DNA from 3 places in the Solibacillus sp. FSL W7-1472 genome. Region 3 is predicted to be linked to each of the others. Evidence: riboswitches for the same ligand, from Rfam matches in the RefSeq annotation. Region 3 holds a riboswitch; each other region holds the start of a gene.
The links. Region 3 has a riboswitch for thiamine pyrophosphate ahead of thiC (phosphomethylpyrimidine synthase ThiC). Riboswitches for the same ligand answer to the same signal wherever they lie in the genome.
Positions count from the first base shown of each region.

Region 1: it holds a riboswitch for thiamine pyrophosphate, as region 3 does, so the genes downstream of both, tenA (thiaminase II) here and thiC (phosphomethylpyrimidine synthase ThiC) in region 3, are expected to answer to the same signal.
Region 2: it holds a riboswitch for thiamine pyrophosphate, as region 3 does, so the genes downstream of both, thiT (energy-coupled thiamine transporter ThiT) here and thiC (phosphomethylpyrimidine synthase ThiC) in region 3, are expected to answer to the same signal.

Region 1 is NZ_CP150208.1:2,650,616-2,652,938, reverse strand. It holds gene MKY07_RS13195 (nitronate monooxygenase family protein) at 1-732, shown strand, start outside; TPP riboswitch at 869-967, shown strand; TPP riboswitch at 1,034-1,132, shown strand; gene tenA (thiaminase II) at 1,210-1,902, shown strand; gene thiM (hydroxyethylthiazole kinase) at 1,880-2,323, shown strand, end outside.
Region 2 is NZ_CP150208.1:3,416,362-3,418,684, reverse strand. It holds gene MKY07_RS17160 (SMC family ATPase) at 1-225, shown strand, start outside; gene MKY07_RS17155 (hypothetical protein) at 282-410, opposite strand; gene MKY07_RS17150 (DUF4870 domain-containing protein) at 478-810, opposite strand; TPP riboswitch at 927-1,035, shown strand; gene thiT (energy-coupled thiamine transporter ThiT) at 1,166-1,732, shown strand; gene map (type I methionyl aminopeptidase) at 1,923-2,323, shown strand, end outside.
Region 3 is NZ_CP150208.1:3,115,717-3,118,039, forward strand. It holds gene cobT (nicotinate-nucleotide--dimethylbenzimidazole phosphoribosyltransferase) at 1-488, opposite strand, end outside; cobalamin riboswitch at 583-763, opposite strand; TPP riboswitch at 1,079-1,193, shown strand; gene thiC (phosphomethylpyrimidine synthase ThiC) at 1,344-2,323, shown strand, end outside.

The DNA of each region.
Region 1 (2,323 bases), 470 kb from region 3:
GTTCATAAAACAAATGAACGTCTGGAACAGGATATGGAGCTCTGTGTGAAATATAAAGTTCCGATTATTATTACTTCACTTGGGGCACGTGAAGAAGTATTTGAGGCAGCTCATAGTTATGGAGGCATCGTTTTCCATGATGTCATTAACAATCATTTTGCAAAAAAAGCGATTCAAAAAGGTGCAGACGGCATCATTGCTGTAGCAACAGGTGCAGGTGGCCATGCAGGTCAGCAAAGCCCATTTGCGCTCGTACAGGAAATCCGTGAATGGTTTGACGGTCCATTAGCTTTATCAGGATCAATCGCACGAGGACATTCGGTATTGGCTGCACAGGCGATGGGGGCTGATTTTGGCTATATCGGTTCACCATTCATCGCGACCGAAGAAGCGTTTGCTCGTCAAGAATATAAACAGATGATTGTTGATAGTACTGCAGAAGATATTGTATACAGCAATTTATTTACAGGAATCCACGGGAATTATTTGAAAGGTTCTATCATGAACGCGGGGATGGACCCGAGTAATTTAAAAGAAAGTAATCCTTCAGCAATGAACTTTAACGATAATACCGCAAAAGCCTGGAAAGATATTTGGGGCAGCGGGCAAGGAATTGGCGCGATTAAAGAGATTACTTCCACAAAACAATATGTCGATAAACTGGCCGAGGAATATGCTCAGGCTTATCAGGAACTGACTGGTAAAAGATCTGCAGTAACCCATCTACAATAGATGTCAGCGCATCATTAGTAACAGATTTTTACTAACGATGCGCTATTTTGTGAATTTGTTATTGAACTATTAATTTCGTAATTTATTGAATTCACTTGCCCGGTTCGAATTAATTTGTTACACTCTGGGTAATTAAATGCATTTGCGGGGGGACACAGCAGTGTTGAGAAGGTTAAAACCTGACCCTTAGAACCTGACCGTTAATACGGACGTAGGGAGCAAAGTACAAGCTATACATATGTACTTACTTTGGCTCCGCGTATATTTTACGTGGAGTCTTTCTTTTGCAAATACACAAGCATTTGATTTGCGGGGGGACACAGCAGTGTTGAGAAGGTTAAAACCTGACCCTTGGAACCTGGCCGTTAATACGGACGTAGGGAGCAATGAAAAGTGGTACTTACACTTTTTGGGGACGTCTCTCTATATGTTGAGACGTCTTTTTTGTGCTTCCGCCAACAAAAAGGAGGAGTAACAATGGGATTTTGTGAAAAGGTAAGAAAAGAAACGGATTTTTATTGGGAGGCTAGCTTCTATCATCCTTTTGTACAAGGGATTGCAGATGGGAGTCTACCGCTGGAGAAGTTTAAGTTTTATATGCTGCAGGATGCGTATTATTTAAAACATTATACGAAAGTACTAGCTCTTGCAGCTGCAAAAGCGACAACGGATGATGATGTTCAATATTTTCTGCAAACAGCAAAGTTTATCCATGATGCCGAGCTTGAGTTGCATCGTACAACTTTTAAAGAATTAGGTGTGACAGCGGATGATTTGGAAAAATTCGAACCAGCACCAGCAGCCTATAACTATGTGAGCCATATGTACAATGCAGTGCATAACGGAGATGTAGCAGAAGCATTTGCGGCAATCCTGCCATGCCCATGGCTGTACCAGGAAATTGGGCAAAGATTAAAAGATGCATGCCCCAATATACCTCTTTATGAACAGTGGATTGCATTATATGCTTCCGAGGAGATGCTTCAAAATATTGAAGTACAAAAATCGATGCTAGATCGATATGCGAAAGAACAACCTGCAAAGCTTAAAGTATTACAGGAGCATTTTAAGAAAAGCTGTTATTACGAATGGATGTTTTGGGAAATGCCTTGGACGAAGCAAAGCTGGGAACAAGGAGTGTATGTAAATGAGTCTGCAAGCAATTTATAATAAACAACCATTAGTTCATTGTATTACCAACTATGTTGTCGCAAATTTTACAGCGAATGGCTTGCTGGCGGTAGGAGCTTCACCAGTAATGGCGGATGCAATAGAAGAAGTGGGTGAAATGGCTGCCCAGGCCAATGCTTTGCTTTTAAATATGGGCACTTTGAATGAGCGGACAATAGAGTCGATGAAGAAAGCAGGACTTAGCGCAAACATGCATAATACTCCGGTTGTTTTTGATCCAGTAGGTGTAGGGGCAACGAAGTTTCGAGCGGAGACAGCACAACAATTGCTCGACCTTTTAAAGATTAATGTAATCCGTTGCAATATTGGAGAAATGGCGGCTCTGGCGGGAGTAAATTGGGCGTCTAAAGGTGTGGATAGTGGCAAAGGAGATATAGATGTTGCAGTGACTGCCAAAAAG
Region 2 (2,323 bases), 300 kb from region 3:
CAAGGAAGTGTGCATATCGATACGATGTTTATCGATGAAGGCTTCGGTACATTGGATGAGGAGGCGTTAAGACGGGCAATCGATATTTTGATCGATCTTCAGCAAACAGGCCGCTTAATCGGCGTCATCTCCCATGTGGCCGAATTAAAAGCAGCAATGCCTGCCATTTTACAAGTCCAAAAGTTAAAAGAAGGCTACAGTAAAACAGAAATTATTATTAAATAAAAGACAACAAAAAACACATTTCACACGAGTTTTAGTGCGAAATGTGTTTTTCTGCGTTAACGTTTTGGCGTTCGTCGTGTAGTTGCTGGTTGGGGTGCAGATTTTTTATCCATCATTTTTTTAATGATCGGGTACACGATCGGTCCATATTTAATTGCGGTTTTAATGAGTTTATTTAATTTCATGATATACACTCCTTAACGAATACATTTCGTATAAAAAATATACCCAAAGAAGGAGCTATCATAAACATTAACGTAAAACTTTAATCGCTTGGACTAGATTCCAAATCGCCAGAATAAACGTAATAAGGACTAAAAGAATAAATCCGATAAAATGTGAACTAATAAAGAAATCCTGCACGCTCACTGTCAAAGTATTATTCCAGGAAAGAACGGAAGTGAAAAAGTAAATCATGTACAAAATCCCTAACAGTATTGGAATAAGTTGAGAAATAAAAGCTTTTTTAGAATGGCCTTTAACGGCTTGATCTTTCGTAACGATAAATATAATTACCGGTAAAATAAACGGTGCAAAATAAAAGCTCAAATAGCTTAATGCACTTAAACCTTTCGATTGATCCATCATTTATCACTCCTTCGTATCTATTATATGTAATTCTAGTACGTTTCAAAATAATAGCTGTTGAAAGTTGTAGAAATATTCGTTACAATGAGCATGTTCAAACAATAAAAATTTAGATGTACCACAAGGGGTGCCGAGAAAGTCGGCTGAGATTGTGCACGGGATTGCACTGACTCTTTGAACCTGTAAGTTAGCACTTGCGTAGGGATGTGGATAGAATCCGACTGTTCAAACGATAGTCAGGCTTTTGTCCTGATTATCGTTTTTTGCTTTTTCTAAATACCTAGAAGAAGTAAAAGTTCCATTCTATCCCTCTTCACTTTTGTTACATCGGATAAAAGAAAGGGGAATTGTTATGGACAGAAAAAAATTATTGATGATGGTGGAGATAGCGATATTTGCTGCCATCGGACTTGTATTGGACCAAGTATCTTTTAAAATGTGGGCACAGGGCGGGTCAATCAGCTTTGTTATGGTACCGATTATGTTAATGGCCATTCGTTGGGGGCTAACAGCAGGACTTGCAACTGGCTTGCTGATTGGCGTTATGCAAATGATGTTTGGCGCTTACATAGTACACTGGCTTCAGGCGATTTTAGATTACGGTCTTGCCTTTACAGTAGTAGGGTTAGCGGCAATTGTAAGAAAGCCATTATTACAGGCAACACAATCACTCAATAAAGTAAAAATGGCAATTTATATCGTTATAGGAGCTCTAATAGGCGGAGCTTTAAGATTTGTTTCGCACTTGCTCGCAGGTGTCGTGTTCTTTAAAGAGTACGCAGGCGATGATAATGTGTGGATCTACTCAATAATTTATAACAGTACTTATATGGTACCTGCAACAATAATTACAGCGGTTATTGCAGTTATATTATTCACATCTGCACCCCGTTTACTCCAAAAAGCACAAACACCATAATGAATGAAAAACTCAAAGCTTGCAGCAAGGGATTATTTTCCCGTTGCAAGCCTTTTCTAATTTCTATTGTACAATGTCGTATTAATTTGATCATAAATCCAAATAATTTTAAAATCCTTGAACAATTACAACCGATATTAAGTATGCTATAGTTAAGGGTAGACATTGTTTAAGAGGAAGGAAGTTACACATGATTGTTACTACACAAGAAGAAATAGAAGCGTTTAAAAAAATTGGACGCATTTGTGCTGAAATTCGCGAGGCAATGAAAGCTGCGACAGTACCTGGCGTGACAACGAAAGAATTAGATGAAATTGCAGGCCGTATGTTTGCGGAAGCAGGCGCGGTTTCTGGTCCTAAAGGCGAATACGATTTTCCGGGATATACATGCATTTCAGTAAATCACGAAGTTGCACATGGCATTCCAGGGAACAAGGTTATTCAGGACGGCGATATCGTAAACATTGATGTTTCTGGCTCTTTAAACGGATACTTTGCAGATACAGGTATTTCTTTTGTTGTTGGTGAAGGTTATGAAGATAAAGAAAAACTTTGCTCTGTAGCAAAATCAGCATTTGACCGTGCGATGAC
Region 3 (2,323 bases):
GCTTCTGTTGCGACTTCAATTCCTACTTCAATTGCTTGAATCGCTTCTTCTCGGGTCATTGCAGGACCTTTCGCCATATTGTCTGTCCCGTATTTGACCTTTTTAATGATTACCCCAGCATCTTGAGGTAAATCTTCTTTGACACCGATATCTACCGGGATGACTTGTGCATTCGAAATTTTCGCAATCGTACACATCCCTGTCGTCCCTTTCGGAAATGATAATGTTTGGAAAACCGTTGTACTTTGCGGATTTGGCGTTACGCCTTCCTCATACACCCCGTGGTCTGCCGCCATGACGATCACCGCTTTATTATCGATTTTAGGCGCAAGGTCACCCGTAATTGTGGCGATTTGCAGAGCTAGTGATTCGATCTTCCCTAGGCTTTGCGGTGGTTTGGCTAAAGAGTCTATGTACGTACGTGCTTTTTCTTCCATTTGTCGGTCGATTTCTTGAATTTGATCAATTGTTTGCTGTAATAATTGCATGTTTCGTTTCCCCCATCTAAATGTATTTTTGACAATAAAAATAGCCTGCAGTTTATTCGATAACAAATAAACTACAGACATATCCAGTGTCTATAAACAGTAAGCATACTTAGGCAGGTCTCCTGGCTCAGATTCACAATTTCATAGCCCCTTCCCAGATGTAAATCCAGTGGGTTTTGCTATGAAACTCCTCTATACAGTGTTGGGATTACGCTAAAGCTTTTCACTTTATTCCCTATTCTCCCTTAACGGGCACCTAATGCTTGATGAATTTACCATTACTTTACGACGAACGACTTTTTTCGTCAAGGATGATTTTCAATAAGCAGGAATTAAAACGTTTTCTGATTCAGAATTCCTTAAATATAAAAAAAGTCCACCTCCTGAGAATGTTGACTCATCAGAAATAATAATACGTTCGGGTTTTGTTTCTTTAATGTTCTTAACATCGAGACATGCAGAGGTTTGTAATGTGCATGCGAAATGAGTACGATATCAATATCCGGTAAGGTAATTCATCCAACAAATACTTTTCTGAATTTTCCCTTTTATCTCAAGGAAGTTTCATGTATACTAATATAAAATTGAATAGAAATAACTAGGGGAGTCCAATAAGTTGGGCTGAGAATGAAACACGTTGAAGTTTCTTGACTCTTGGGACCTGATCTGGATCATACCAGCGTGGGGAAGTTAGCATCGTATTATAGTAATACTACTTCTGTATACATATTAGCCGGGTCCGACCATTTATTGGACACCGGCTTTTTTATGTACTTCATAAGCTTTTTTAAGCTCCTCACTGTTGTGCTCTATCTCTTGTCCTTATATTCAAAAAAGGAGAGATTTATTATGTCTATGTCACCATCTTCATTAAACGAACAAAGTATTTCCATTATGTCTAACTTTTCAGGTAGCAATAAAGTATATGTAACAGGCTCTAGACCTGACATTAAGGTTCCAATGCGTGAAATCGAGTTAAGCCCGACAACTGGTACGTTTGGAGAAGAGGAAAATCCTCCAGTACGTGTGTATGACACCAGCGGACCTTATACAGACCCTGATTATTCTGTCGATATTACAAAAGGTCTCCCTGCCCTTCGCAGTACATGGATTCAAGAACGTGGCGATGTGGAGGAATATGATGGTCGTGAAATCAAGCCTGAGGATAATGGTTATAAAGATAAAAACGATCCTCGTACTAATCATAACGTGTTTCCTGGTTTAAAGCGGAAACCGTTACGGGCTAAAAAAGGGAAAAATATTACACAACTTCATTATGCACGAAAAGGAATTATCACGCCTGAAATGGAATTTATCGCAATTAGAGAAAATATGAAACCTGAATTCGTACGGGATGAAGTTGCAAAGGGTCGAGCGATTATTCCTTCTAATATCAACCATCCAGAATCAGAGCCCATGATAATAGGTCGTAACTTTCATGTAAAAATTAACGCGAATATTGGCAATTCTGCTGTTTCATCTTCCATCGAAGAAGAGGTTGAAAAAATGACATGGGCAACACGTTGGGGTGCTGATAATATTATGGACCTATCAACAGGTAAAAACATTCACACAACACGGGAATGGATTATTCGAAATTCGGCTGTTCCTGTCGGTACCGTACCTATTTATCAAGCACTAGAAAAAGTAAATGGTGTTGCTGAAGACCTAACATGGGAGGTTTACCGTGATACATTGATTGAACAAGCCGAACAAGGGGTGGATTACTTCACCATTCATGCAGGTGTTCTTTTACGGTATGTTCCGTTAACAGCAAAACGTTTAACAGGTATTGTATCCCGAGGTGGATCTATTATGGCACAATGGTGTCTTCA